Regions from separate parts of the Shinella sp. genome, predicted to be linked through region 1. Evidence: riboswitches for the same ligand, from Rfam matches in the RefSeq annotation. Region 1 holds a riboswitch; each other region holds the start of a gene.
What was found. A riboswitch is a leader RNA that binds a small molecule or an ion and turns the genes downstream of it on or off. The one in region 1 is predicted to bind cobalamin.

Region 1 (10,239 bases):
TTAAGACCCGCGACCGCCGTGCGGGCCGCGTCGGCGGCAATCTGCTGTACCGAGTGGGTGACACTCAGATAGACGCCATAGGCGATCAGCGTGAAAAGCGCGAGGAAGAACAGGGGCGCGATGATCGCGAATTCCAATGCCGAGGTTCCGGTGCGATCCTTCGACAGGCGAGACAGGACGTGCATGACATCTCCTCCTTGGGATTGTCTGACGGCAAGGCTTTCCCGCATCCAAGATACGGATGCACTTTTATCGTGCGCCCAGAATCTTAATTTCTTCTATAAATTGCTCAGCCTAAAGTAGCGTATAACGCTGGTTGTATCGACGTGTTTTTCACTTTTGACGAAGTGCATCATGCAGCCGCAACACTTCCAGCTTCAACGCGGCGATCTCGTCGAGGAAATGCGTGTCGATCTTGTGATGCAGCGCCATCAGCTCGATCTCCGCCTTCAGGTTGACCTCGTAGTCCTTGGAGGCCTCGAAACGGTCGCGGGCGGCCTGCCGGTTCTGCGACATCATGATGATTGGCGCCTGAATTGCTGCGAGCATGGAAAGTACAAGGTTCAGGAAGATGAAGGGGTAGGGGTCGAAGGCGTCGCGTGCGAGCAGGATCGTGTTGGCGACCGTCCAGATGATCAGGAAGACGAAAAAACCGATGATGAAGCCCCACGAGCCGCCGACGCGGGCAATGCCGTCGGCCACTCGGTCGCCGAACGATTGTTTGGCTTCGAAGGCAATGTTCCTGTCTTGCGACAGGATTCGACCCTCGCGGGAGTGGAGAAGGACCTCGCGCTCGGTTTCGTCAAGGTCGTCGGTGGCTTTGCCGAAGAGGATTTGGGCAGCGTCGTCGAAGGGTCTCATGGCCGGGGCTCCGGAAAAGGAATCGGAGCCCTAGCCTAGCGCGGATCGGTTGCTTGTCAGAAGCCCGCGGCCATCAGCTCCGCATGGGAGTTGAAGAAACGTTCCAGGCCATACTGCTTGCCGAACATGATGTCGTGCTGCAGGAAACGGAAGTCGCGCACCAGCGGGTCGATCGTCTTCTTGCGTGCCCAGCCGGCAGTGCCCTTGCCCTTGGTGTCGATCAGCATGTAGCGGTCGATGACGCGCAGCTTGTCGTGCACCGCACCCAGGAAGCCAGTGTAGTAGGGATGCTCGAAGCCGGCTTCCTTGAGGATGAAGTAGGAGAGGAAGGCCGGGCTGATCGTGCCGACGTCCTTTTCCACGCCGGTCTTGTTCGACCAGATGACGAGGGGCGTTTCATGCTCCTTCTGCATCTGCTCGGGCGTGCCCTTGCGCGAGGCGGTGATGCCCTGCATGTAGCCGGAATTCTGGTAGACCGTGTTGAGCGGCGGCAGGTGGTCGCCGAAGACGACGATGATCGTCTCGCGGTCGCGGTTCTTCGCCCAGTCCATCAGCATCTTCAGGCTGCCGTCCGCTTCCTTCACGCCCTGGGCATAGCTTGCGAGCATGCGGGTGTCTCGCGCGTCCAGCTTGCTTTCGACGTCGATGTCGGTCTTCGCGTAGCGGCCGTCGTCATAGGGGCCGTGGCCCTGCAGCGTGACGGTGAAGAAGAAGAACGGATCTTCCTGCATGTCCGCCTGGCGGATGATCTCCTTGGTCAGCGCCTCGTCCGAGGTGAAGTTGCCGCGTTTTGCGAGCGGCGGCATCTTGTCGACATCCTTGAATGTCTGGAAACCGAAGGCCTTGTAGACGCTCGAACGGTTCCAGAACCAGCCGGAGAACGGATGGATGGCGCGCGCGGTATAGCCTTCAGCCCGGAAGAAGGTGGCGAGCGACGGGATCGGCTTGCGCACATACTGCTGGTAGGGAATGCTGCCCGTCGGCAGGAAAGCGTTGGAAAAGCCGGTCAGCGCCTCGAACTCGACATTGGCGGTCAGGCCGCCGAACTCCGGCGAGAAGACGCCGCCGCTCTGGTTTTCGCGGATCACCGGCATCGGATCGGCCGAGAGCTTTACGCCCTCAAGGCGCGTCGGGTCCCACAACGATTCGCTCATGACGACGATGACGTCTGGCTTGGAGCGGTGCGTGGTGCCGACCGGCAGGGGCTTTGACGGAATCTTGTCGATCGCGTCGATCATGTAGCCGGAGGGCGCCTGTACGTTGGCCATCGGCAGGTTGATGGCAAACGCCATCATGAAGCCGTTGTGGCGATAGTTTTCCGCCTGGTCCCACATGATCGGGAACACTTTTAGCCGGTCACGGACCCAGGAGAATTCGTTGTAGTCCATGATCGAGGCGAAGCCGGCCAGCAGCGGCAGCGCAATGGCAAGCCGCGTCAGGCGTTCCTTTCTGGTCAGCGGCCGGAAACGGCGCCAGGCGAAGACCCAGAGGCTGATGAGGCCGACGACCGAGGCGAGAACGGCCAGCGCCAGGCCCACGGCGGTCCACGGCCGGTCCTGCACCAGCACCGGCATCAATTCCATGATCTGGCGGCCGAAAAGCAGGTCGGTCGGGTAGAGTGGGTCGGTCAGGAAAACCTGCTTCTGCTGCGAAATCACACCCATCAGCATGACGAGCGGCGATACCAGAAGCACGGCCTTGTGCTGTCGGCCGATCAGCCCGTCGATGGCGAGATAGAGCAGGAAGAACACGCCCGCGGTGGTCCAGGCGGGCTGCTCGGGATTGGTGAAATAGATCCACGTCTGCTCGACCGAGCCACGCGTGATCAATTCGATGACGGTGACGGTCAGGAGTGCAAGAAGCCCGGAAACGGCCAGCGAACGTAGTACGGCGAGCGCCTTGGCATGGCGCGCGAAAAAGCCTGCCTCGACGGCAAGGCCTTCTGTGCTATTGATCGCCACGGCTGTGGAATTGAACAGGGCCAAGGCCGTCTCCAGATTTCATAAAAGTTTTGTGTATCTGTCATACGGACGTCATCTTGAACAGGAGATGAACGATTTCTGCAACGTTCTCCCCGTGCTTTGGTTCCCTCTGTTGCACCGCCGCAATGGCCGGCGGAACTCCTGAAAACGAGGGTTTTGCGCCGAAGCCGACGCGAAACGGCATCACGGTTCATTCCCAAAGCGCTTGTGATGTTCTAAAGAGCTTCTCGACCGTTCGAGAGAGCGATAGCCGCACGCGGCAGCAGGATCGGACACCAGGGCATTTTCCGCTTTCCCTGAAACGCGAAAACGCTCTGTCCCTATGTTTTTTACAGTTCCGGACGCAAAAGCGCTGCACGTTTTTGTTGGAATTGTTCTGAAGGAAACGGGTCCGCAGACATGACTTCCCAGGCTGATAAGACGACGCTGCGCATCGCCGTCGCGCAATTGAACCCGACGGTTGGTGATGTCGTCGCCAATCTCGCCAAGGCGCGCGCCGCCCGAGAGGATGCCGCCCGGCAAGGCGCCGACCTTCTGCTTCTCACGGAACTCTTCATCTCCGGCTACCCGCCGGAAGATCTCGTGCTGAAGCCCGCTTTCCTGAACACCTGCCGTCGCGCCATCGACGATCTCGCTGCCGACACGGCAGACGGCGGCCCCGGCGTCATCATCGGCTTCCCGCGGCAGGACGAGACGGGCCGCTACAATGCCGTCGCCGTGCTCGATGGCGGCAAGGTGATCGCCGTGCGCGACAAGGTGGACCTGCCGAACTACGGCGAGTTCGACGAAAAGCGCGTCTTCGACCAGGGCGCCATGCCCGGACCGGTGAATTTCCGCGGCGTGCGCCTCGGCATTCCGATCTGCGAGGACATCTGGGGCGATCTCGGCGTCTGCGAGACGCTGGCGGAAAGCGGTGCGGAAATCCTGCTCTCGCCGAACGGTTCGCCCTACTATCGCGGCAAGGTCGACATCCGCCATCAGGTGGCGCTGAAGCAGGTCATCGAGACCGGCCTGCCGCTGCTCTATGCCAACCAGCTCGGCGGCCAGGATGAACTCGTCTTCGACGGCGCGAGCTTCGCCTTCAATACCGACAAGACGCTCGCTTTCCAGATGAGCCAGTTCGAGGAGACGATCGCGCTCACCACCTGGAAGAAGCATGGCGAGGGCTGGGTCTGCGACGGCGGGCCGATGTCGCGCATTCCGGAAAAGGAGGAGGCGGATTACCGCGCCTGCCTGCTCGGCTTCCGCGACTACGTCAACAAGAACGGTTTCAAGAATGTCGTGCTCGGCCTGTCCGGCGGCATCGATTCGGCGATCTGCGCGGCGATCGCCGTCGATGCGCTGGGCGAGGAGCGGGTGCGCTGCGTGATGCTGCCCTACCGCTATACCTCGAAGGACTCTTTCAAGGACGCGGCCGATTGCGCCAAGCTGCTTGGCTGCCGTTATGACATCGTGCCGATCGAGGCGCCGGTGACGGGCTTCCTCTCCGCGCTGTCGGAAACCTTCGAAGGCACGGAAGAGGGCATCACGGAGGAAAACCTGCAGAGCCGTACGCGCGGCACGATCCTCATGGCGATCTCCAACAAGTTCGGCTCGATGGTCGTCACCACCGGCAACAAGTCGGAAATGTCGGTCGGTTACGCCACGCTCTACGGCGACATGAACGGTGGCTTCAATCCCATCAAGGACCTCTACAAGATGCAGGTCTACGCGCTGTCGCGCTGGCGCAACGGGCATGTGCCGCCAGGTGCCCTCGGCCCGACGGGCGAGGTGATCCCCAACAATATCATCGACAAGGCGCCGTCTGCGGAACTGCGTCCCAACCAGACCGATCAGGATTCGCTGCCGCCCTATCCGGTGCTCGACGACATCCTCGAATGCCTGGTCGAACTGGAAATGAGCACGGAGGAAATCGTTGCGCGTGGCCATGATGCGGCAACCGTGCACCGCATCGAGCACCTGCTCTACATCGCCGAATACAAGCGCCGGCAATCGGCACCGGGCGTCAAAATCACCAAGAAGAATTTTGGCCGAGATCGACGCTACCCGATTACCAACCGGTTCCGGGATCGGGGATAGGCTATGCGCAGCTCCGTCGAGATCCACAACATCGTCACCGGCAAGACGCGTGTCGTGTGGCAGACGGAGCAACTGGTCGAGGCGCCGAATTTTTCGCGGGACGGCCGTTCCCTGATCATCAACGGGGATGGTTTGCTCTATCGGCTGCCGCTCGATGGCGGCAAGCCGGTGCGGATCGATACGGGCTTTGCGACCCTTTGCAACAACGACCACGGGCTTTCCCGGGATGGACGCCTGCTCGCCATCAGCGACAAGGTCGAGTTCGGTAAGTCGGCGATCTATGTGCTGCCGGCCGGGGGCGGAACGCCGCGGCTGGTGACGCAGAACCTGCCGTCCTATTGGCACAGCTGGTCGCCGGATGGCGAAACATTCGCCTATTGCGGCATCCGGGGCGATGTCTTCGACATCTACACCATTCCGGTCGCAGGCGGTGAGGAGCGGCGTCTGACCTTCGGCGAAGGCCGCAATGACGGGCCGGATTACTCTTCGGATGGAGAATGGATCTATTTCAACTCCAGCCGCACCGGCCGCATGCAGATCTGGCGCGTGCGCCCGGACGGCAGCGAGCCGACGCGCATCACCGACAGCCCCTATGGCGACTGGTTCCCGCATCCTTCGCCGGACGGCAGGAACCTGCTGGTGCTCTCCTATGATGGCGACGTTTTTGATCATCCGCGTGATCTCGACGTGCGCCTGCGCCTCATGGACATGGATGGCAGCAACGCACGGATTCTGTTCGAGCTTTTCGGTGGGCAGGGCACGATGAACGTGCCGAACTGGTCGCCGGACGGTACGGAATTCGCCTTCGTGCGCTACGCGCCGGTCGCCTGATTCCAATTTCGGGTGGGGGCACGTTAAGTTTTCGCTCACCAGCCCGTTTAAGCGAATTTTGCCGTCTGTCAGTTAGCCTCCTCTCAACAATGCCTGGAAAGGGCGGGGGAAGGCAGGGAAACGATGACGGGCAAGGCTGAAGTGGGCCGCACGATGCGGCGACGCGGTGTAGGTTGGGCGATCCGGGCGGCAGCCTTGGTGATCGTCCTGCTGTTTGGAGCCGCCAACTATCTCGTGCTGGACTATGCGATTGAGCGGGCCGACAGTTTCGTCGCCGAGACCGAGCGCACGCTGGTGCGCAATGAATTCAGCCACCAGATCGATCAGGTCGTGCAATACCAGAGCCAGCTCTCCTTCTGGGACAAGACGTTCAACGAACTGGCGGACGGCATGCCGGACGACACTTTCGTGCGCGATCAGATGCGGGACTGGATGTGGTCTGATTTTGGCTTTTCCTGGATGATCTTCACCTCGCCGGATGGCGAGAAAGTGCTCGGCGTACAGCGCGGCGAAAAGGTTTCCGAACGCAAGGCCCGTGAAAAGTTGCACTGGGTAAGCGATCTAACCCGTAAGGCGGAGCGCGCCTATCGCGAGGCGCTGTCGCCCGATCGCGGCGGCTGGCAGGTCGCCGGTGGCAAGGCGGACCCGGACCTGCTGACACCGGCGTTACCTGAAATCCACGTTTCCGGCATGCGCTTGATCGACCGGGTGATGAGCATCGTCGTGGTGCAGGCGGTTGTTCCCAAGACGCTTTACATTCCTGCAAGCCGGCTCGAGCCGACGCTGCTGATCACCGTAAAACCCGTCTCGCAGAAGATGCTTGCGAGTACCGAGCGGCGCCTCGGCCTACGCGATCTTGGTTTCACGCCGATCGTGACGCAGGAGCAGGGGCTCCTTATGACGCCGGTTGGCGGCGATGCCTACAACCCGATGGTCACCTCCTGGCGGCCCAACATGCCAGGGTCCTTCGTGTGGCGCTCGGCGTTGCCGCAGATCGCGTTGTTCGTGCTGGTCTTTGCCGGCGTTATGCTCTTCGTCACCTTGCGCTTTTCCGCGCTTGTCAGGGCGCTCCAGCGCAGCGAGACGAAGAACGCCTTCCTGGCGCGGCACGATCCGTTGACCGGGCTCAAGAACCGTAGCGGCTTTGACGAGGAAGTGTCGCGCGCCATCAGGAAGGGCGAAAACAGGCCCTTCACGATCCTCGCGCTCGACCTCGACCGGTTCAAGGCGGTCAACGACCGACATGGACATGCGGCGGGGGATGCGGTGCTCCAGGCGGTCGCTCGACGTTTCTCTGATCGTGTCGGCCAGTACGGTTGCGTCGCCCGTCTGGGGGGTGACGAATTTTCCGTTCTGCTGACGGGCGAGCATAGCCGCGAGCACCTCGTGGAGCTTGCCGCCAGTCTCGTGCTGGATACGCAGATCCCGATCGCCTATGACGGACAGCTTCTCCTGATCGGCGGTAGCGCCGGCATCGCCCAGTTCCCGCACCATGGCAAGACTGTGCACGACGTCATGGTCATGGCCGATGCCGCACTTTATGCAGCCAAGAACGGTGGCCGCAACCGTGCGGTCCATGCTGGAGATATCGACAGCGTGGAGATTGCGGATGTCGGCGAGGCCCGCGCCGCCTGACGCTTGCCGCATACGGGCAGGTCTGCGGCGCAGGAAGACTTGATCGCATCGCCAGGTCATGCGCATATCGTTCCCGTCAGGTGCCCGCTTTTGCGGGAGAATCGGGAATCCGGTGCGGGCTTGAAAAGCCCAGGCCCGGAACGTGCCCAACGCTATGACGGGGATGGCGCGCACCGTAAAAGCTTGAATCGATTCAGGCTTTTGCCACTGGTTGTTCAACCGGGAAGGCAGGTGCTTGCCGCGCGACCCGAAGTCAGAAGACCGGCCTGGCAAGATAGACCGAACCGCGTGGACGGCGGCAGGTTGTACGCATTGTTGGGGAGAAAACGATGCGAACAGAACCGTGGGACCCTCTGGTCCAGGCGGGCGCCTTTTCTTGCAAGGACAGGCAAGCCGTCTATCGTGCCATCGAAACGCGCCGCGACGTGCGCGACCAGTTCCTGCCCGATCCACTGCCGGACGATCTCGTCGGCCGTCTGCTGCATGCCGCGCACAGCGCGCCGTCCGTCGGCTTCATGCAGCCGTGGAATTTTCTCAAGGTGCGCAGCGAGACGACCCGGCGGCGGGTACATGCCGCATTTCAAAAAGCCAATGCCGAGGCGGCGGCGATGTTCGAAGGCGAGCGGCAGGGACAGTATCGCGCCCTGAAGCTCGAAGGCATTCTCAAGGCGCCGCTCTCGATTTGCGTGACCTGTGATCCGACGCGCGGCGGAACGGTGGTGCTGGGGCGCACCCACAATCCGCGCATGGATGTCTATTCCACGGTCTGCGCCGTGCAGAACCTCTGGCTCGCAGCGCGGGCGGAGGGGGTGGGCGTCGGCTGGGTCAGCATCTTTCACGATAGCGACGTCCGGGACATCCTCGGCATCCCAGAGCATATCGAGATCGTCGCCTGGCTTTGCGTCGGTTTTGTCGATCGACTCTATGCCGAGCCGGAGCTTGCGGTGAAGGGGTGGCGGCAGCGCCTGCCGCTGGAAGAACTGGTGTTCGAGGAGCGTTGGCCGGAAACCGGCGTCAGTTGACGCCAGCATCGGCCGGACGGCCGAGGTCGATGGCGGATTGGTTTGCCGGCAGGAAGACCGGGCCGACCGTGCGCACCTTGCTGGTCGCCGGATCGTAGTCGCGTTCCTCGATCGTCACCGGCGTCTTGATCGCTGTTTCCGCCTTTTTCGGCAGGGTGTCGATCCTGGTGATCGAGCCACCGTCGTCGCCGTTCGATGCCTGTGCGGGGTCGCCCTTCAGCGCCTTCTCGCGCTTGATCATCTCCTGGTAATAGGCCGAGAGATTGCAGCCGCAGGCGCCGGGCTTGGAAAGGTCACGCGTGCGGTAGGAGAAGGCGTTCTGCAGCTCGTAATAGGGACGGCCGGTGACCGTCGAGGTCATCTGGTCGGTTTCCTGCCCGTTCGTCATTGACTGGTAGAAGAGTTCGGTCTCCGTCTGCGGGCACATCATGCTGCAGACTTGCTGGTCACGCCGAAAATCGAGCGGCGTGGCGCCTGAGGAAATCGGGAAGAAGCCGCCGTCGCAGGTGCGCACGCAGACGGTGCGCAGGTTGCCGTGGCCAGTGCTGCCGCCAAGCGAGCGCAATTCCAGCCGCCCGCTGCCATCCGGCATGGTGCCGAGCGGCAGGCTGTGTGTTTCATCGGGCGTGCGCAGCGTTTCGGTCGCCGCGACGGGCATCACTTTTGCTTCGTCGTTGCAGCCGTTCGTCTCAAACGAGGCGAGCAGACGTTTGCGCTTGCCGTCGTTGGACGTGCCACCGGAGAATTCGCGGCGCTTCCTGTCGAGAATCTGGAGATTGCGCTCCATCTTGCCGATGACCGATTCCAGCGTGTCGCACGCCTCTGCGTTCGGTCCACCGACGACGATGATGCTGCCGCCAGAGCAGCCGAGGCGGCGCTGGTCGCCCTTGGCCTTGCGAAGCTGGATGTTCTGGCGCGCGATGGCGCCGGCATATTTGCGGGCGCTCGACGTATCGACCAACACGCGTGGCAGGTTGGCAAGCTCGGCCTGGATGCGCTCGCACACGTTCGCGGCCGCCGTGCCGCCGAAGAATAACAACGGCAGGCCGGTAGCAACGGCAAAAAGAAGACTGGCGCGTCTTTTCAAGTCGTCGATCCCATGAATGTGCGTTTGAGCGGCAATCCCACCGCATATGCAGGCCTTATCATAGGCTACCGGGGGGGAAGCGCAACGCGCTCCCGCATTTGTGATTAACGCGCAAGGGAAACATGATTTTAAAACTCAGCTTCTAGGCCGGGCCGCGTAATTGATCTCCCCCGAGGCTTGGTGTAGCACTCTCGGCACATACAACAGCCGGTTTGCGCGTTTCTCGCGCAGTCGCCCTCAAGGCGCGAAGCCGGCCCCTTGCAGGCAGGTGCACATGCGGATTTCGTCAGTTTTGCTCAGTCCTCTCTACGCGCTTCAGGTCGCGTCCGGCGCCAAATCCTTTGCCGACAACCCCATCATCGGCAGCAAATGGCTGAACAGGAAGGGCCTGCACGAAAAGCGCGTCTCGCTCGCCATGCGCATGGCCGCCTGGCGCCGGACCAAGCTGGAAACAACGGTCGCGTCGGAATATCGCCGGCAATATGCCGAGAACGGCTTCGTGAAGATCGAGAACTTCCTGTCCCCCGAGGATTTCGCCGCGGCCACCCGCGAACTCGCCGAGCGTGATTTCGAGCGCTACGACATGAAGCAGGGCGCCACGGTGACCCGCCGCGCGATCATCGACGACAGCGATCTGGAAAGCCTGCCGGGCTTCAAGGCGGCGCGCAATGACCCGCGGCTCACCAATCTGCTGCGCTATGTGTCCTCCCATGCTGGCCAGCCGCTGCTCGTCGTCCAGGTG
Region 2 (10,239 bases), on a different contig from region 1:
AGCATCGCCTGCGCATCGGCAAAGAGCTGGCGGGCCGCCGGCCCCTGTTTTTCGTCATCGAGGATTTTCGGATAGACGCCCTTCAGCTCCCAGGTCTGGAAGAAGGGGGTCCAGTCGATGTAACGGGCGAGATCGGCGAGATCCCAATCCTGCCAGACGCGGGTGCCGAGGAAGGAGGGCGTCTTCGGCTGGTAGGCGGACCAGTCGGCCCTGAAGGCATTGTCGCGCGCCTTGCCGATCGGAAAACGCTGTTTTTCCGCTTCGCTCCGGGCATGGGCATCGGCCACCTTGCGGTACTCGGCCTTCAGCGTCTCGACGTAACCGGGCTTCATCTCGGCCGACAGCAGGCTGCCGACCACGCCGACGGCGCGGCTCGCATCGGTGACGTAGACGGTCTGGCCACGGTCGTAGCGCGGGTGGATTTTGACGGCCGTGTGCACGCGGCTCGTCGTGGCGCCGCCAATCAGCAGCGGGATGTCGAAACCTTCGCGCTCCATTTCATTGGCGACATGCACCATCTCGTCGAGCGAGGGCGTGATCAGGCCGGACAGGCCGATGATGTCGACCTTTTCGGCTTTCGCCGTCTCGAGGATCTTCGTTGCCGGCACCATGACGCCGAGGTCGATGATCTCGTAATTGTTGCAGGCGAGCACGACGCCGACGATGTTCTTGCCGATGTCGTGCACGTCGCCCTTGACGGTTGCCATCAGGATTTTGCCGGCGCTCTGCCGCCCGCCGCTGCCGCCATTGGCGAGCTTTTCGGCTTCCATGTAGGGCAGCAGCACGGCGACGGCCTGTTTCATCACGCGAGCGGATTTCACGACCTGCGGCAGGAACATCTTGCCGGCGCCAAAAAGGTCGCCGACGACGTTCATGCCGGCCATCAGCGGGCCTTCGATGACGTGCAGCGGGCGTTCCGCATTCTGCCTGGCCTCTTCCGTGTCGGCCTCGACGAATTCGGTGATGCCGTTGACGAGGGCGTGTTCGAGGCGCTTTTCGACCGCCCAGTCGCGCCAGGCGAGGTCGCGCTCCTTGGCTTCCTTGCCGGCCGTGCCCTTGAAGCGTTCGGCGATCTCCAGCATGCGCTCGGTCGCGGTGCCGCCGCCCTTCGGCACGCGGTTCAGCACCACGTCCTCGCAGGCCTCACGCAGGTCCGCCTCGATCGTGTCGTAGACGGCAAGCTGGCCGGCATTGACGATGCCCATGTCCATGCCCGCCTGAATGGCGTGGTAGAGGAACACCGCGTGCATCGCCTCGCGCACCGGCTCGTTGCCGCGGAACGAGAAGGAGAGGTTGGAGACGCCGCCGGAAATATGGGCATGCGGCAGGGTGGCGGTGATTTCGGCGGTCGCTTCGATGAAGTCTACACCGTAATTGTCGTGCTCCTCGATGCCGGTGGCGACGGCAAAGATGTTCGGGTCGAAGACGATGTCTTCCGGCGCAAGGCCGGCGACTTCGGTCAAGAGCTTGTAGGCGCGGGTGCAGATATCCACCTTGCGCGCCCTGGTGTCGGCCTGCCCGGTCTCGTCGAAGGCCATGACGACGACGGCGGCGCCATAGGCGCGCACGAGCTTGGCGTGGTGCAGGAAGGCTTCCTCGCCTTCCTTCAGCGAGATCGAGTTGACCAGCGGCTTGCCCTGCACGCATTTCAGGCCGGCCTCGATCACCTCCCATTTCGAGCTGTCGATCATCAGGGGTACGCGGGCGATATCCGGCTCTGCGGCGATGAGATTGACGTATTCCGTCATGGCCCTGGCAGAATCGATCAGGCCCTCGTCCATGTTGATGTCGATGATCTGCGCGCCGTTCGCCACCTGGTCGCGCGCGACGTCGAGGGCGGCCGCATAGTCGCCGGCGGTGATCAGCTTGCGAAATTTCGCCGAGCCGGTGACGTTGGTGCGCTCGCCCACGTTCACGAAGGGAATGGCGTCGGTCAGCGTGAAGGGTTCGAGGCCGGAAAGCCGCATATGGCGCGGGATGTCGGGGATTTCGCGTGGGCTATGGCGGGCGGCGGCGGCGGCGATGGCGCGGATATGGTCCGGCGTCGAGCCGCAGCAGCCGCCGACGATATTGACCAAGCCATCACGCATGAACCCTTCGATCTGGGCGGCCATCTCGTCCGGCGTCTCGTCATATTGACCGAAGGCGTTCGGCAGGCCGGCATTGGGGTAAGCACAGACGAAGGTCTGTGCCACGGAAGAAATTTCGGCGAGGTGGGCGCGCATGGCATTGGCGCCGAGCGCGCAGTTGAGGCCGATGGAGAAGGGATCGGCGTGGCGCACCGAGTTCCAGAAGGCTTCCGGCGTCTGGCCGGACAGTGTGCGGCCGGACAAGTCGGTGATCGTGCCGGAGATCATGACCGGCAGCTCGATGCCCTTTTCCTCGAAGATTTCGCGGGTGGCGAAGATCGCGGCCTTGGCGTTCAGCGTGTCGAAGATCGTCTCGATCAGGATGATGTCGGCGCCACCATCGATGAGGCCGCGCAGCTGGTCGGCATAGGCGAGGCGCAGGTCGTCGAAGGAGACGGCGCGGTAGCCGGGATTGTTGACATCAGGCGAGATGGAGGCGGTGCGGTTGGTCGGGCCGAGCGCGCCGGCGACGAAACGGCGGCGGCCGTCCTTTTCCTGGGCGCGCAGCCCGGCGCGCCGCGCAAGGCGTGCGCCGTCGCGGTTCAGTTCATAGACCATGTCCTCCATGCCGTAATCGGCCTGGGCGATGGTGGTGGAGGAGAAGGTGTTGGTTTCGAGAATGTCGGCGCCGGCCAGCGCATAGCGGTAGTGGATGTCCTCGATCGCGCCCGGTTGAGTGAGCGTCAGGAGGTCGTTGTTGCCCTGCTGGTGGCAGGCGCAATCGCCGAAGCGGTCGCCGCGGAAATCGTCCTCGACGAGCTTGAGCGTCTGGATTTCCGTACCCATGGCGCCGTCGAGCACCAGGATGCGCTCGCGGGCAGCCTCCTGCAGGGCGGCGAGGATCTCGCGGCCGTCGCGGGGCGGGAGTTCGGGGCCGAACAGGGTGTCCAGGTGCGATTTGGCCATGGCAAAGCCCTCCGGTGCAATCATACTGCATCGGAAGTCACATAAAGATATCTTTATGTCAATATGTCTTTATGCCGGCTGACGCATCAGTGAAGCGGCCCGTCTGCGCCGGCAAGCGATACGAACAGCGATCGGAGGCGGGTAATATCCGGATCGGAATCGTCATAACGGGAGAGTTTTTGCACCTCCTTCAGCGCCTCGACGGCAAGGTCGGCGCCGCGCGGCTGCCAGAGCAGCCAGGAGATGAAAACGGATTCCGGTTTTCCGGTGCCGGAGAGACCGTTGTCGGTGGTTGCAAACATGTAGATCCCCAATCGGTAAATTGGGGGATGACCGGACGCACGCATGCTGGATTTCGCCCAAAGGCGACAAGCAAGCGCACCACTGGGACACCCCGCCCATGGACGTTTCAAGTATCAGGGCAGGTCTCCTGGCTCACGGGTCGTTGCTCCAGTCTCGCCTTCCCGGTCCAAAGACCAGTGGCTTTATCGACAGTCGCTCGCCGTTCACAGTTGCGGGGGCAGCGCCGGTCTTGGCACTCCATCTGGAGCATCGCACCGGCTTCCCTCTTAGCCTCCAAGCCGCATGCGACTCGGAAGACCCTGACTTCGGCAAACTGGCGTCAGCGCGCCGGCAAGTCAATGGTTTTGGCCGTCATGCACAGGGCGGGAACTTTTTCCGTCGTCAGGCATTGGGCTTTTCGCCTGCACCATGCGCAGGTTCGCCCTGCGGGAGGGAGGGGCGATTCACCAAATCCGCAGATGAGGGTCCATGCTGCGCCATCCAGTCCTGTTGACATGTTGCAAGTCTCTGTCCTTACGGCTAAAAAATGCCGTTTTCATGCACCACGCGGCCAGGATGCCAACAAGCGTGTCGCCTGAGCCATGTCCAACCGTCAAGCATCTCCCAGGTGCGGTTCGGTGCCATGGCTGATCGCGGCACAAATATGAACCCTGCCCGCAAAAAACTGTCCAGCGCAAAGGCCGCCGCCGGATGGTTCCACATGGCCGGATCCAGAATCAGAAACATGCCCCTTCATAATACGCCGCAAGCCTCCTCGCGCGATGCCGACGTCAAGCAGATCGATTATAACGATTCGATCCGCGCCACCTATCTGACGCTGGAGGAGCTCGCCGATTGCGGTGAAGCGCTGGCGCGCGACAAACGCGCGGCCCTGCCCGGCTTCCGTCCCTTCGAATTCCGTGCCCGGCACAAGGAGAACGAGAAGGAGATCTTCCGCGTCTATCAGGTGACCGCGAAGGACGTCGAAGCGGGCGTGCAGATCACCCCCGCCGCCGAATGGCTGCTCGACAATTATTACGTGATCGAAGAGGCGATCCAGGAAGTCCGTCGCGATTTCCCCCGCCGCTTCTTCCGCCAGCTGCCGACCATGGAGGTCGAGGGACAGGTCATGCCGCGCACGCTGGCGCTCGCCTGGCTCTATGTCGCCCATACGCATAGCGGCGTCTCGCATGACGGCCTGACGGCCTTCGTCCAGGGCTTCCAGAAGGTTGATGCGCTGAAGATCGGCGAACTCTGGGCGCTGCCGTCCTTCATTCGTTTCGTGCTTCTCGAAAACCTCCGCCGCATTTCGAGCCGCGTCGAGCGCTCGCGCAAGATGCGGCTGAAGGCGAACGAGGTGGCGGACGAACTGATCCGGCTCAACGATCCGGAAAAATGCATTGCCCATCTCCAGTCGATGGAGACCTTCATCGACGACAACACTTTCGTCATCCAGCTGCTCTACCGGCTTCGTGACGGCCTGCAGGCCTCCGGCGCCGTGATCCAGTGGCTGGAGCGCAAGATCGAGAGCCGCGGCAGCGATCTCGAGGAGCTGATCGTCGCGGAGAACAACCGGCTGTCCTCCGGCAACGTCACGATGAGTTCGCTCATCAAGAGCCTGCGCTCCGTCGACGATACGGAATGGCCCGTCTGGTTCGAGAGCGTCAGCCGTCTCGACGAAGCGCTGCGCCAGCGTTCCGACTATAGCGACCTCGATTTCGGCTCGCGCAACAAGTACCGCAACACGATCGAGCGTTTCGCCCGCCGTTCCGGCAAGACCGAGCTGGAAGTGACCGAAACCGCGCTCACCATGACCGAGGAAGATGCGGCGGCGCATGTCGAGGACCTGGATTACAAGGCCAATGTGGCGGCCTTCCTCGTCGGCAAGAAGCGCAAGCAGCTCGAAAAGCGCATCGGCTACCGGCCTTCGCTTGTCCAGCAGGCCGTGCGCCTGATCCGCAAGCTGGATTGGTTCGCGATTGCCGGGCCCAACATCATCCTGACGCTGCTGGCGATGATCGCGGTCTATTTCTTCCTCGATCCGCTCGACATTCCGAACGGCGCATGGCTCATCATGCTCGTGCTTTTCGCGCTGCCGGCCTCCGAGGGTGCGACGGGTCTTTTCAACACGCTGGTCACCTTCTTCGTCACGCCGTCCCGCCTTGTCGGTTATGAATTCAAGGACGGCATTCCGGACGATGCACGCACGCTGCTTGCCGTGCCCTGTCTGATTTCCAAGCGCGACCATGTCGACGAACTGGTGCGCAATCTCGAGGTGCACTACCTCGCCAATCCGCGCGGCGAGATCTATTTCGCGCTCATCAGCGACTGGGCCGACAGCCAGTCGGAAGAAACGCCGGCCGATCTCGACGTACTCGACTACGCCAAGCGCGAGGTTGCGGCGCTGTCCGCCCGCTACGCCTATGACGGCCGCACGCGCTTCTATTTCCTGCACCGCCGCCGGCTCTACAATCCGTCAGAAGGCGCCTGGATGGGCTGGGAGCGCAAGCGCGGCAAGCTGCACGAGCTGAACCTGCTTCTGCGCGGTGACGGCGACACGACCTTCCTGCCGGGCGCCAACATCGTGCCGGCGGACGTCAAATATGTCATGACGCTCGATTCCGACACGCGCCTGATGCGCGACGCCGTGACGAAGCTCGTCGGCAAGATGCACCACCCGATCAACCGCCCGGTCATCGACGAGGCGACGGGCGAAATCACCGCCGGCTACAGCATTCTCCAGCCGCGCGTCACGCCGTCGCTGACGACCGGCAAGGAAGCCTCGACGTTCCAGCGCATCTTTTCCGCCGATCGTGGCATCGACCCCTACGTCTTCACCGTGTCCGACATCTACCAGGATCTCGTCGGCGAAGGCACGTTCACCGGCAAGGGCCTCTATCACGTCGATGCCTTCGAGGCGGCCGTGAAGGGCCGGATCGGTGAGAATGCGGTGCTGAGCCACGACCTTCTCGAAGGCTCGCTGTCCCGCTGCGCGCTGGTGACGGATGTCGAACTCGTCGAGGATTTCCCGACGCGCTACGGTGTCGAGACCTCGCGCCAGCATCGCTGGGCGCGCGGCGACTGGCAGCTGCTGCCCTACCTCTTCAGCCCGTCGAGTGGAATTTCCATGATCGGCCGCTGGAAGATGTACGACAACCTGCGCCGCAGTCTCATCCCGATCGGCTGGCTCGTCGCCTCGGTCATGGGGTGGTACTATATGGAGCCGCGCCAGGCGTTGATCTGGCAGCTCGTGCTGATCTTCCTGCTCTTCGTCGCGCCGACGCTGTCGCTGATCTCCGGCATCATGCCGCGCCGCAACGACATTGTCGCGCGTGCCCATGTGCATCGGGTCATCTCGGACATCCGCGCGGCCAATGCGCAGGTCGCGCTCCGCATCGTCTTCATCGCCCATTCGGCGGGCTTGATGGCGGATGCGATCATCCGCTCGCTCTACCGCACCTTCGTCAGCCGCAAGCTGATGCTGGAATGGCGCACGGCCGCGCAGGCCGACAGTGCCGCGCGCGGCGGCATTCTTGCTCATTACAAATCCATGTGGCAGGCGCCGGCGCTCGCCGTGGTTTCCGTGGCGCTCGCCATGGTCTCCGATACGGGCCTGCCCTTCATCGGCATTCCGTTCGCTCTCGTCTGGCTGCTGTCGCCGATGATCGCCTGGAATGTCAGCCAGACGGCGGAGACCGAGGACCAGCTCGTCGTATCCGACTATGTCGCCACCGAGCTTCGCAAGATCGCGCGGCGCACCTGGCGCTATTTCGAGACCTTCGTGACGGCCGAGCAGCACTTCCTGCCGCCGGACAATTTCCAGGAAACGCCGCAGCCGGTGCTTGCCGAGCGCACCTCGCCGACCAATATCGGCGTCTACCTGCTCTCGGTCATCTCCGCGCGCGATTTCGGCTGGATCGGTTTTGAAGAGACGGTGCGGCGCCTGGAACAGACGGTTTCGACCGTCGACGGCATGCCGAAATATCGCGGCCACCTCTACAACTGGTACCGCACGAATACGCTGGAAACGCTTGGCCCTCGCTACGTTTCGGCGGTCGACAGCGGCAACCTCGCCGGCCACCTCATCGCCGTCTCTTCCATGTGCCGCGAATGGGCCGAAGCGCCGTCGGCATTTCTGCAGGGCAGCCTCGACGGCATCGGCGACGTGGCATCGATCCTGTCCGAGACGCTGGGCGAACTCCCCGACGACCGCAAGACCGTCCGCCCGCTGCGCCGTCTCATCGAGGAGCGCATCGCCGGCTTCCACAACGCGCTCGCCGCGGTCAAGCGCGAGCACGAATTCGCCTCCATCCGCGTCATCAACCTTTCGGTGCTGGCGCGCGACGTCAACAAGCTGATCGTCAACCTCGACCACGAGATCAAGTCGCCGCAGAGCGGCGAGGTCGTGCATTGGGCGGGCGCGCTGGTCGCGGCCTGCGAGGCGCATATTGCCGACAGCGTCTTCGACCTAGGCAGCATCGAGACCTTGCGGGCGCGTCTGGTCGTGTTGCGCGACCGTGCACGCGACATCGCCTTCTCGATGGATTTCGGCTTCCTGTTCCGCCAGGAGCGCCGCCTGCTGTCCATCGGCTACCGCGTCGAGACCAACGAACTCGACGAGGCCTGCTACGACCTGCTCGCCTCGGAAGCACGTCTCACCAGCCTGTTTGCCATCGCCAAGGGGGATCTTCCCACCGAGCACTGGTACAAGCTCGGCCGCCCGGTCGTGCCGGTCGGCTCGCGCGGTGCGCTCGTCTCCTGGTCGGGCTCGATGTTCGAATATCTCATGCCGCCGCTCGTCATGCAGGAGCGCCAGGGCGGCATCCTCAACCAGACGAACAATCTGGTGGTGAAGGAGCAGATGAACCACGGCCGCCGTCTCGGCACGCCCTGGGGCATTTCGGAAGCCGCTTTCAACGCCCGCGACCACGAACTGACCTATCAGTACACCAATTTCGGCGTGCCGACGCTCGGCCTCAAGCGCGGCCTCGGCCAGAATGCGGTGATCGCGCCCTATGCCTCGCTGCTTGCCTCGCAATATGCGCCGGCGGCCTCGCTCGAAAACCTCGAGCGGCTGCGCAAGCTCGGTGCCCTCGGCGTCTATGGCTTCCACGATGCCGTCGACTTCACGCCGACGCGCGTGCCGGAGGGCAAGACCTGCGCGGTCGTGCGCAACTACATGGCGCACCATCACGGCATGTCGATCGCCGCCGTTGCCAACGTCGTCTTCAACGGCGCGCTGCGCGAACGTTTCCACTCCGACCCGGTCATCGAGGCCGCCGAACTGCTCCTGCAGGAAAAGGCGCCGCGCGACATTCCGGTCATCAACGCCAAGCGCGAACCGGAAACCGTCGGCAGCACGCAGGCCGACCTGTTGCGCCCGGAAATCCGCATCATCAAGGATCCGTTCTCCAGGGAGCGCGAGACCGTCTTCCTGTCGAACGGGCACTATTCCGTCATGCTGACGGCGAATGGTGCCGGCTATTCGCGCTGGAACGGCCAGTCGGTCACCCGCTGGAAGCCCGACCCCACGGAAGACCGCTGGGGCTCCTTCCTCTTCCTGCGCGATACGGCGACGAACGAGTGGTGGTCCGCCACTGCCGAGCCGAAGCGCGCCGAAGGCGAGGAAACGAAGACCCAGTTCGGCGACGACAAGGCGGAGTTCATCAAGACCGTCGGCACGCTGACGAGCGAACTCGAGGTCATCGTTGCCACCGAGCATGACGCCGAAGGCCGCCGCCTGACGCTTCTCAACACCGGAACGGAGGACCGCTTCATCGAAGTGACGTCCTACATGGAGCCGGTCATCTCGACCGACGAGGCCGACAGCGCCCATCCGCTGTTCTCGAAAATGTTCATCCGCACCGAGATCGGCAAGCGCGGCGATGTCGTGCGCGCCGAGCGGCAGAAGCGCAACCCGAACGAACCGGACATGATGGTCGCCCACCTGATCGTCGACAATGCCGGTCCCTCGCGCCGCACCGAGATCGAAACCGACCGCCGCCGCTTCATCGGCCGCGGCCGATCGCTGACGACGGCCGCCGCCTTCGATCCGGGCGCGCAGCTTTCCGGCACGGACGGCTTCACGCTCGATCCGATCATGGCGCTGCGCCGCGTGGTGCGCGTGCCGGCCGGCAAGAAGGTCAAGGTCATCTTCTGGACCATTGCCGCCCCCAGCCGTGCCGAAGTGGATGCGGCAATCGACCGCTACCGCCACCCGGACGTCTTCAACCACGAAATGATCCATGCCTGGACGCGCTCGCAGGTGCATATGCGCCATGTCGGCGTCACCTCGCAGGAGGCGGCGAGCTTCCAGATGCTCGGCCGTTACCTCACCTATCCGGACATGCACCTTCGCGCCGATACCGGCACGATCCAGAGCGGGCTGGCTGCCCAGTCGGCGCTGTGGCCGCTGTCAATTTCCGGCGACTTCCCGATCTTCGTGCTGCGTATCAACGACGAGATGGACATCGAAGTCGCCCGCCAGGCGTTGCGTGCACAGGATTACCTGCGTCACCGCGGCGTCACGGCCGATCTGGTGATCTTGAACGAGCGCGCCTCTTCCTATGCGCAGGACATGCAGCACACACTCGACCATATGTGCGAGAACCTGCGCAGCCGCAGCCAGTCCGACGGTGCGCGCCAGCATGTCTTCACGGTGCGCCGCGACCTGATGGACGGCACCACCTGGCAGGCGCTGCTCGCCACCGCGCGCGCCGTTTTCCACGCGCGCAACGGCACGCTTGCCGACCAGATTGCCCGCACGGTCGCCCTGTTCTCCACGCCGCGCGGTGTGGAGGAGACGAAGGCCGAAACGCTGGTTCCGAAGCTGCCGGCGCCCGCCGGCGAGCCGGTGGACATAAACGGTGACGGTCTTTCCTTCTGGAACGGTTTCGGCGGCTTCAACGCCGATCGCCGGGAA
Region 3 (10,239 bases), on a different contig from region 1:
GACAACCGGCAATCCCTGACCGCGGGGCAGATCGACGCCGCCACGATCCACGGCGACAAGAATCTACTCAAACAGAAGCTGGTCAATCTGATCGAGAACGCGATCGCCCATTGCCCGACCTGCACGGCGATCACCGTTGCCCTCGTTCGGGGCGAACAGGGCCTTTTGAAGGTTGCCAATCACGGACCAGGCATTCCGGAAAACGAGCGCGAAAACGTGTTTCGCCGACTTTACAGGCTCGACAAGAGCCGCAGCACATCCAGCAGCGGTCTTGGGCTCAGTCTCGTGCGGGCGATTGCCTATCTGCACGGCGCGACGGTCAGCGCCGCCAACAATCGGCCCGGGACAGTGATCACATTCAAATTCGGTCCTCCAGCCTGACCGGCAGAATACGGCCCGGTTATCGATCGAACGCAAACCGGCGGCCAACCATCCAGCACGAGAGCGCCCAGATCGTACCGGCACACCAGCCACCTGCAACGTCGCTCGGATAATGCACACCCAGAAAAACGCGGCTTGCGCCGATCAAGGCGGTGAGCAGGATTGCACATCCCACAATTTACGTCCTCTCGGTGCGACCCCTGCCCTGTGACAACAGAGCGCCGAGCGTCAGGTAGGTGACCGCCGACAGCAGTCATGTCGATTTCCTCAGTGGCAGGTCAGTACGCTTGAAGGGCTGCAGGCCACTCCAAAATCGTAATATGGCCGGCTGCCCGTCCATGATAGCGAAAGAGAGGGTCGAGCCGCGCCGTTACACTGCGCAGAAACGGTGCGGCCACACGAATAGGCGGATGGTTATGATGTGGTGTACGCGAGGACTGAACTTAATTCGTGATAGAGTGCCGGTCCACCCTTGTGGAGTCCAGACTGAGTGCTCGCGTTCGCTCGGCGGCTGTGCATAGTCGCCGAGATAGCGACGCATGCAATAAAGCAAAGTTGCCTGTTCTTCATTCTAACGAATGTCGATCACGCGCGCGGAGAGAATGCGGTCGGTTGCCTTGTCGACGGCATTGGTGAGCTCGCATTCGAAGCTGACCGAGGCGTTGGCCAGGACGGGGCACCCGTGAAGCCTTCTCTCCATTCGCCAAGCGTAAATCGATCCTCCTTCGGTGTCTTTCCGCCAAAGACATTCGAAATGTCCTCATGGCCTGGCATCAGCGTGTTGACACAGAAGTGGCGCGTGTTCTCAAAGGCATAAAAACACGAGCTCGAACGGTTGATGCAGACGAGAAGTGTTGCCGGCGTGTCGCTGACGCTGCAGACCGCTGAGGCCTTAAAGCCGTAGCGCTTCCCGCTGTATCTGTTGGTGACGACGTTGACTGCAGAGCCGAGACATGCCGTTGCGAAACGTGGCTTTGTCCACGGTGTCGAAGCCGTGCTTCACAATGTTCATGTCGGCCCCCTGCTGCTCAGCCAGCACTAGGCCGAGAGTTCTTTTCGGACGATTTCTGCACCTGCTGCCAGAGCATTCAGCTTGCCTCTTGCTACACGGCGAGACAGGGGCGCCATTCCGCAGTTCGTGCAAGGGCAAAGTTTGTCCGCATCGACAAACTGAAGCGCCTTTCGCAGGGTCGCGGCCACTTCCTCTGGGGTTTCAATGGTATCGCTTGCCACGTCGATGGCCCCGACCATCACCTTCTTGCCTCGAACAAGCTCGATGAGATCCATCGGGACATGAGAGTTGTGGCATTCCAGGGAGATCATACCGATACTGGATTTCTGTAGCTTGGGGAAAGATTCCTCATACTGCCGCCACTCGGATCCCAGGGTCTTTTTCCAATCCGTATTGGCCTTGATGCCGTATCCATAGCAGATATGGACAGCGGTCTCGCATTTAAGGCCCTCGATTGCTTTCTCCAATGTGGCGACGCCCCAGTCATTCACATCATCAAAGAAGACGTTGAATGCGGGCTCGTCGAACTGGATGATATCGACGCCGGCAGCCTCCAGCTCCCGCGCCTCCTCATTAAGGATCTTGGCAAATTCCCAGGCCAGCTTTTCACGGCTCTTATAGTGGCTATCAAAGAGCGTATCGATCATCGTCATGGGACCCGGCAGAGCCCATTTGATGGGCTGCTTCGTCTGCTGACGTAGAAATTTGGCGTCTTCGACGAAAACCGGCTTCTGGCGAGACACGGCGCCCGCGACCGTGGGGACACTCGCATCATAGCGATTGCGAATTATGACGGTCTCACGTTTCTCAAAATCAACCCCGTCGAGGTGTTCGATAAACGTCGTAACGAAATGTTGGCGCGTTTGCTCGCCATCGCTGACGATATCGATGCCTGCCTGTCGCTGATCATCCAACGACAAACGCAAGGCGTCCTGTTTGCCCTCAATCAGTTCCTCGTCTTGCAGCTTCCAAGGCGACCAAAGTTTCTCAGGCTCTGCAAGCCACGAGGGTTTGGGCAGGCTGCCGGCGGTTGACGTGGGCAACAGTGTTTTCATGATAGGCGACCTTATGTTTCTAGCTCGTCAGAGGATGTGATTGGCAGATCTTTGCTCAAGAATGGCCCCGTACGGTTTGATGAAGTGCTCCTCGGCGAACTTCCCCTGCTCAATCGCCAGCCGACTCCGTTCTTCTCGATCGTAGACAATCCGGGTCAACGAGTAATCCTGGTGCTTCAGATTCGGCTGATAGCAGGCCCCCGCCGCGGAATTGGCGTTGTAAATCTCGGGTCGATAGATCTTCTGAAAAGTCTCCATCGTGCTGATGGTGCTGATAAGCTCAAGATTGGTGTAGTCATCGAGCAGATCGCCGAGAAAATAAAACGCCAAAGGCGCAACGCTATTCGCCGGCATGAAAAAGCGAACTTGCAATCCCATTTTCCCGAAATATTCGTCGGTCGAGGATAGTTCATTCTGTTTGTATTCGACGCCCAATACGGGATGCTGATTGTCCGTCCGATGATAGATTTTGCTGCTTGATGCGCTTAGGCATATGACTGGCGGCTTGTTGAAATGCTCTTTGTAAGCATTTGAATTCAGGAAGCACTTGAACAAGTTTCCATGCAGATCGCCAAAATTATCCGGCGTGCTGAACCCGGGTCGATTTTTGTTATGCTCTGGCAACAACACGCTGAAGTCGTAGTCGCGCACATAAGAGGAAAAATTATTGCCCACGACGCCGTCAATACGTTCGTTCGTTTTGCGATCAACGACAGTTGTTTTCAATATTTCAATGAGCGGAAAGGCATTACTATAGCCTCCGGCGCCAATGTTCATCTCGACGGAAATGATTTCGAGCTCAACAGAGTAACGATCACCTTTGGGGTTATCCCAATGCGCCAGGGCGTTGAAACGGTTGTCAATCATCGTCAACGCATTGCGCAGGTTCTCTCGGCGGCTCTCCCCTCTAGCCAAATTAGCAAAGTTGGTCGTAATGCGCGTATTTTCTGAGGGGCGATATTCTTCGCACAATTGAACTGCCTTAATATTAAAATCGAAATAACTATTCATCACGACGGCGCGCCCTGCTTCCCGATATAAAACCTGAGACTAGTGACGTAAAATTCAGGGCACACCGGACATTACTTTCCATATTCCCAGTCGGCAGCGTTCACACCGCCCAGACATACTAGTGGTGTGCGGTTTATGCCTGAGGGATCGATCGAGAAAAAATGGTATTATCTCACGGAAGCATGAGCCGTGCTCATGATTTGAGGTCGAAGCCAGAGACAAAAAATGCGGAGATGACGGTATCTCACGAGCCGCCTTCAGACATCGAGGTACTCGAATGCCCGTTCAGCACGCAAAACCGACGGGACATAGGCGCGGGGGCACCTTCCACATCCGCCATGCCTCCGTGATAGACGCCTTGACCGCTCTGGCGACATGAGACATTGGTTCGTCATCGTGGTTCTGCGGATGAAAGTCCGGAGCTAAGAGGGAATTCGGTGAGGGCTTTGATCAAAGCCCGAAGCCGAGGCTGCCCCCGCAACTGTAAGCGGCGAGCGAACGTCCATCCATGTCACTGAGGCATACCTCGGGAAGACGGACGAAAGCAATGACCCGCAAGCCAGGAGACCTGCCGCGATAGATAACGTCCACGGGCGGGGTGTCCCGGAGTGCCGCTTTCGCGATGAGCACTCCCGTGCCGTCGTCTCTGCGTCATGCCGCTGCCCGGCCGCAACCTGATGGCAGTGCAGATGACAGAGATCGCGACCATAGAAAAGCCTGCCGAGCATGGCTCGACAACCAGTCTCATCGATATCGTCTTTCCCGGAGATACCAACCATCACGGCACTCTGTTCGGCGGAGCCGGACTTGCTCTCACGGATCGCGTAGCCTTCATCGCGGCAACCAGGTTCGGGCGGGCGCCCTTCGTGACCACCTCTTGCGAGCGGATCGATTTCAGGCAACCCGCGCGCACCGGGCACATCGTTGAATTCACGGCCAGACCGGTCAAGTCAGGGCGCCGTTTCCTGACGGTCGAGGTCGAGATGGCGGCGGAGACCATAGTCGGCCGTCAGCGACACACCTGTACGCGCGGCATCTTCCATATGGTCGCGATACCGGAGGGCAGCCACGCCGCGAGCTATGCTTTGGCCGAGCTCGCACCGGCGGAAACCCTGGACACTACGGACACCCTTGCCATGGCCGACATCGTCTTTCCGGATCAGGCAAACAGCGTCGGCCGGATATTCGGGGGCGAGGCGATCGCCTACATGACCAAAGCCACATTCGTTGCAGCGTCGCGCTACTCCGGCACGCTGGTCGTGCTCGCCTCGTCAGAGCGCATCGACTTCGCGCGAGCAATTAAGATCGGTGAAATTGTCGAGGCGGAGGCGCGCGTTGAGCGCGTGGGACGCAGCTCCATGTCCATCGAGACGAAACTTTGGTCCGAAAACCTCCTGACCGGCGAGAGGCATGTTACGGCCACAGGATGTTTCACCATGGTGGCGGTCGATAAAGACCATCGGCCGGTTCCTGTTCGCGATAGCGCCACAGCGGAATCGCTTACCTTTAATCCGGGGCGGGCATAACCGTGCTGGACAGGCAACATCTATCGATCTTGCGTGAAGTCGACCGTTTGGGCAGCCTAACGGCTGCGGCTGAGCGGCTGAACGTCTCCCAGTCGGCTCTTAGCCATACGATCCGCAAGTTGGAAGAGCGCTGCGGCGTGGCGATGTGGGAAAAGGACGGCCGTAACCTTCGTCTCACCGAGGCTGGCCGCTACATCGTGACACTGGCGCAGCGCGTTCTGCCCCAGATTGAAAGGGCCGAGGATGTCCTGTCGGATTATCGCCACGGCCAGCGAGGCTCGCTCAAGATTGGCATGGAATGCCACCCATGCCACCAGTGGCTTATACGGGTCACAAAGCCCTATCTCACGGAATGGCCGGATGTGGGCCTGGAACTGAAGACATCATTTGCTTTCGGCGGTGTGGCGGCGCTGACGGGGTACGAGATCGATATCCTGATCACGCCGGATCCGATCGAGACGCCCAGCATTCATTATGTTCCAGTGTTCGACTATGAGCTGGTGCTTGCCGTTCCGGCCGATCATCTCCTGACGCTGAAACGCCATGCCTATCCTACGGATCTGATGAATGAGACACTGTTCACCTATCCGGTACCGCCGGAGCGACTGGACGTGTTCACGCAATTTCTGGTGCCCGCCAATTGCCGGCCGCGACATCACCGTAATGTCGAGACGACGGAAATGATGCTTCAACTCGTGGCGGCAGGGCGCGGGGTCAGTGCCATTCCCAGCTGGCTAGTGCGCCGAGAAGCAGCGGCGCTTGGTGTCTGTCCCGTCCGGATTGGTCAGAGCGGTATCCAGAAAAGTATTCATCTCGGATTAAGAGATGGCGACGACACTGTCGATTTCATCGCCGGGTTTCTCGCGACGTCACGCCAGACATCGGCGTGACGTTTCAGGTGTAAGGCCATCTGGAACGTCTGAACCTTGCAAGCGTTCATCGCGCGATCGCAACCTGCCTGCGCTGACGTAACTTCGGCCAGAGGATCAGCCAGCTCACCAGAACAAGGTTCACGACGTTCCACAGGAAACCATGCAGGAACGCCAGGCGGTAAGACCCGGTCGCGTCGAAGATGTAGCCGGCAGCAAGGCCCCCGCATGCCATGCCGAGCACCGTCGCCATCAGCACCAGGCTGATGCGGATGCCGGCTTCACGTGGCGGCAGGAACTGGCGGATGATCACAGCATACATCGGCACTATGCCGCCCTGGAACAGCCCGAACAAGCCGGAGATCACATAGAGCGAGGCTTGGCTGTTGAAGAACAGATAAAGCAGCAGTGCTGCCGCCTGCATGGAGGAGCCGAGGATCAGCATCGGGCCGGCCCCGATCCGGTCCGCGACCACGCCGGAAGCGAGACGGCTGACGACGCCAAGGCCGAGCATCAGCGACACAATCTGCGTGCCTACGGCGACGCCGTACCCGAGATCGCCGCAATAGGCCACGATGTGGACCTGCGGCATCGACATCGCCATGCAGCACGCAAACCCCGCGACGACGAGAATGCCTTGCAGCACATTGGGCTTGAGGCCGAGTTCCCCCCGCGCCGCTTCGGTCGCCGCCTCAGCCTCGGCATAAGCCGCAGTCTGCAGGCGCCGCTTCAGCAGAAGTCCGATCGGCACCATCACCAAAGGGACGAACAGGCCGATACCGATATGGGTGGCCCGCCAGCCCTGCGCCGTTACAAAATGCTCGATGATCAGCGGCCATACCGCGCCGGAGAGATAGCTACCCGAGGCGGCGAAAGTGACGGCAAGTGCGCGCCGCTTGCGGAACCAGTGGGACAGATCGGAAATCAACGGCGAGAATCCAGCAGCGGAGCCGAGGCCGATCACGGCGGAAATCGCGGCGAACTGCCAAATGTTGCTTGTGAAGGCGGCGGCGATATAGCCGATGCAGAGCAGAAAAGCGCCAATCAGCACCGGTGCGACAATGCCGACCCGATCCGCGAGGCGTCCCATCGCCACCCCACCGAAGGCGAAGCCTAGCATGGTGCAGGTATAAGGCAGCGAGGCGCCGCCGCGCAGCGTGTCGAATTCGAGCTGGAGGGTCGGCAGCACCACCACGATCGACCAATTACCGACGCACGCAACAGTGCCAAGAATGAGCGTGAGCGCCAGCCGTAACCAGGCGTAGTTTGAATCGACGCCGCCGACTTCGATTCCACTAGGCGCGCTCATCCACTTCTCCAAATCTGCCATGTCGAATCCGTCTTCAACCCGGTTTTGTACATTGAATGCGATTGGCTTTGCAGTGTCGATAGGGCTCGCAATCTGGACCTTTAGCGCCGTGGCACTTGTTGTCTGGCTCACCCGATAGACTGGGTAAGTCCAACTGGCAGAACTTGCCATTCCGGGGGGCCGTTTGATGGGAAAACGTCGGCGGTCTTAAAGGGATCAGAGCCGTTGATTTCTTGTTTGGTTCAGTTGAGCATCCGCCTCAGTCGGAAAGTCGCGCCCGCGCCGCCAGGAAGTCAAGCATCACCCTCACCCGGGACGGAAGCGTACCGCCCTGGCCCTGAAACACCGCATGGAAGGTCTCGCGATCTCCTGGGTTGAGGTGTTCGACAACTGGCACCAGCCGCCCGGCATCAATGTCGCCCCGGACCGTGAAAGTCGCCATCCGCGCCAATCCGACACCTGCAAGTGCCAGCCGGCGCAACCCCTCCCCGTCGCTCACACGCACCCTTTCGCTTGGCGGCAGCTGGACCGGCAAACCATTTTCCAGCACCGGCCATCCATCCACAGCCCTGGCATAGTTCAGGCTCAGGCGGTTGTGGGTTCTGAGGTCGTCCAAGCTTTCCGGCTTGCCTTGGCATTCGAGATAGGACGGCGCGCCGACGATGGTCATCGACGTACTGCCGAGCTTGCGCGCGATCAGCGTCGACGACTTCAGCGGACCAGCGCGGATCGCGATATCGACGCGCGCGGCCATCAGGTCGACGACGGCGTCGGTCTGGATAATGTCGACGGCGAGTTCCGGAAACGAACCCAGAAGGTCCGGCAGAAGCGGCATCAGCACATGCGTAGCAAAGGAAGCGCTGGCGTTGAGGCGAACGCGGCCGGCAGGGGTGTCGCCGGCCGCTGCCTGCCTCTCCGCATCATCGATATCGGCGAGGATGCTGGCCGCGCGCTCGTGAAATGCGCATCCCTCCGGCGTCAACTGCAATTGCCGCGTCGAACGGTTGATCAGCCGAACGCCAAGTCTCTCTTCTAGCCTCTGCACCAGCTTGCTCACCGCCGATGGCGTCATGCCGCATTCGCGAGCAGCTGCTGAGAAGCCGCCGAGTTCGACAGCCCTGACAAAGACGGCCATTTCGCCGGAGCGATTGATATGTAGTCGCGCCATGTGACTTCAGCTCACAAATGATGTTCCTGCAAGTGGTCTATCTATCAAATCCCCAAGACACCACCTTCCATTCGCCAATGAGGGCATGCTCGTAAAGAGGAGTTCGTATGATGGAATACAGACGGCTTGGATCGTCCGGGTTGAAGGTTCCCGCGCTGTCTTTCGGCGCCGGGACGTTCGGTGGCAAAGGGCCGCTTTTCAGCGCGTGGGGTAACAGCAACGACACCGAGGCGCGCCGGCTTATCGACATCTGCATGGAGGCGGGCGTCAATCTTTTCGACACGGCAGATGTCTATTCGGACGGGGCCTCCGAAGAAGTGCTCGGCGCGGCGATCAAGGGACGGCGCAGCGATGTTCTGATCTCCACCAAAATGGCGCTGCCCATGGGCGACGGCCCGAACGATGCCGGGTCCTCGCGTTCGCGCCTGATCAAGGGCGTTGACGATGCGCTGCGCCGGTTGGATACCGATTATATAGACCTGATGCAACTGCACGCCTTCGATGCCTTCACACCCGTCGAAGAGGTGTTGTCGACACTCGACACGTTGGTGAGCGGTGGAAAAATCCGGTATGTCGGCGTTTCCAATTTCGCCGGCTGGCAACTGATGAAGTCGCTGGCAGCGGCAGAGAAAGGCGGCTATCCGCGCTATGTCGCTCATCAGGTCTATTATTCGCTGGTGGGGCGCGACTATGAATGGGAATTGATGCCGCTTGGGCTCGATCAGGGCGTCGGCGCGCTCGTCTGGAGCCCGCTCGGATGGGGGCGCCTCACCGGAAAGATCAGACGTGGCCAAGCCTGGCCGGACGGAAGCCGCCTGCATGATACGGCCTCGTTCGGTCCGCCGGTCGATGACGAAAAGCTCTACGACATCGTCGATGTGCTTGACGAACTGGTCGGTGAAACCGGCAAGACGATCCCACAGATCGCCATCAACTGGCTGCTGCAGCGCCCGACGGTCTCAAGCGTCATCATTGGCGCCCGCAACGAAGAGCAGCTACGTCAGAACCTGGGTGCCATGGGCTGGTCGTTGACCCCGGACCAGACAGCGCGGCTCGACAAGGCCAGCCGGAAGACCGTCGCCTACCCGTACTTCCCCTATCACCTCCAGCAAGGCTTTGCGCGCCTGAACCCGCCGGCGGTGTGATCCCTTCCCATTCTAACAAGCGGGTGCATACGGCACCGCAGAATTGGGAGTACGAACTCCGCAAACAACCGCCTAATAGGAACCGGCCGGGTGATTTTTCCCGGCCTTTTCACGAGAATGGCGACGGCCGGCGAAACTGGACCTGTCACTGGGTGTGATCAGCAAGGATTCAAGGATTGCAAAGCTCTTGATGGGATTCGAACGAACGTCGCACTCGGACTGCGTCGCGATTGCCAACGCCAAATCAACTTTCAAGGCGGTGACGCGACCGTCGTTGGAATCGCCGGCGCCGATTGCTGATCCTGTTGCCGCGCAATTCCGACCAGCCATTTGTGGAACCGCTGACCGAACGGCTTTTCGAGGGCGGTCCTGTCCCAGGCGAGATAGTAGCGTTCGGAAAGCTTCATGCGAATATCGAAAGGCACGACCAGGCTACCGGCGGCAATCTCATCCTGGACCATGGAAACCTGTGCCAGAACGAACCCCCGACCGTTGGCAGCCGCGTCGATGGCGCTGCTCGAGAGGGTGAAGGAAAGGCCGGAAAACGTTTGCCGGCCGTCGGCGTCTATGAGGCTCGCCCAGTCCTTCCATTGCGGCGATGCCTTGTAGTCTGCTTCCCATTCCACATTGAGAAGGGGAAACGCGAGGATGTCCTGCGGACAGCCTGGAGCGTGGTTTGCAATGAGCGCGGGCGAACAGACCGGAACGACCCAATCGGTGAACAGAGCCGCCACATGTTCGTGGGCGTGGGAGCGCCGGCCGT

Region 2: linked by a shared signal. The riboswitch ahead of ACT6VE_RS14745 (hypothetical protein) and the one ahead of bluB (5,6-dimethylbenzimidazole synthase) in region 1 are both predicted to bind cobalamin.
Region 3: linked by a shared signal. The riboswitch ahead of ACT6VE_RS32155 (acyl-CoA thioesterase) and the one ahead of bluB (5,6-dimethylbenzimidazole synthase) in region 1 are both predicted to bind cobalamin.

The regions. Positions count from the first base shown of each region.
Region 1 covers NZ_JBQVPI010000001.1:889,226-899,464, forward strand. Annotated here, with positions in the region: gene ACT6VE_RS04195 (TadE/TadG family type IV pilus assembly protein) at 1-185, opposite strand, end outside; gene ACT6VE_RS04200 (DUF1003 domain-containing protein) at 334-861, opposite strand; gene ACT6VE_RS04205 (LTA synthase family protein) at 918-2,840, opposite strand; gene ACT6VE_RS04210 (NAD+ synthase) at 3,243-4,922, shown strand; gene ACT6VE_RS04215 (TolB family protein) at 4,926-5,753, shown strand; gene ACT6VE_RS04220 (diguanylate cyclase domain-containing protein) at 5,877-7,388, shown strand; cobalamin riboswitch at 7,450-7,672, shown strand; gene bluB (5,6-dimethylbenzimidazole synthase) at 7,718-8,410, shown strand; gene ACT6VE_RS04230 (DUF2865 domain-containing protein) at 8,403-9,497, opposite strand; gene ACT6VE_RS04235 (phytanoyl-CoA dioxygenase family protein) at 9,772-10,239, shown strand, end outside.
Region 2 covers NZ_JBQVPI010000007.1:38,704-48,942, forward strand. Annotated here, with positions in the region: gene metH (methionine synthase) at 1-3,035, opposite strand, end outside; gene ACT6VE_RS14745 (hypothetical protein) at 3,122-3,337, opposite strand; cobalamin riboswitch at 3,439-3,655, opposite strand; gene ACT6VE_RS14750 (hypothetical protein) at 3,858-4,064, opposite strand; gene ACT6VE_RS14755 (GH36-type glycosyl hydrolase domain-containing protein) at 4,063-10,239, shown strand, end outside.
Region 3 covers NZ_JBQVPI010000043.1:17,262-27,500, reverse strand. Annotated here, with positions in the region: gene ACT6VE_RS32180 (sensor histidine kinase) at 1-381, shown strand, start outside; gene ACT6VE_RS32175 (phosphatase PAP2 family protein) at 401-556, opposite strand; partial or broken gene ACT6VE_RS32170 (flavin reductase) at 967-1,323, opposite strand; gene ACT6VE_RS32165 (methionine synthase) at 1,420-2,448, opposite strand; gene ACT6VE_RS32160 (DUF1852 domain-containing protein) at 2,476-3,459, opposite strand; cobalamin riboswitch at 3,840-4,049, shown strand; gene ACT6VE_RS32155 (acyl-CoA thioesterase) at 4,149-4,985, shown strand; gene ACT6VE_RS32150 (LysR family transcriptional regulator) at 4,988-5,875, shown strand; gene ACT6VE_RS32145 (MFS transporter) at 5,922-7,184, opposite strand; gene ACT6VE_RS32140 (LysR family transcriptional regulator) at 7,423-8,331, opposite strand; gene ACT6VE_RS32135 (aldo/keto reductase) at 8,442-9,476, shown strand; gene ACT6VE_RS32130 (LysR substrate-binding domain-containing protein) at 9,728-10,239, opposite strand, start outside.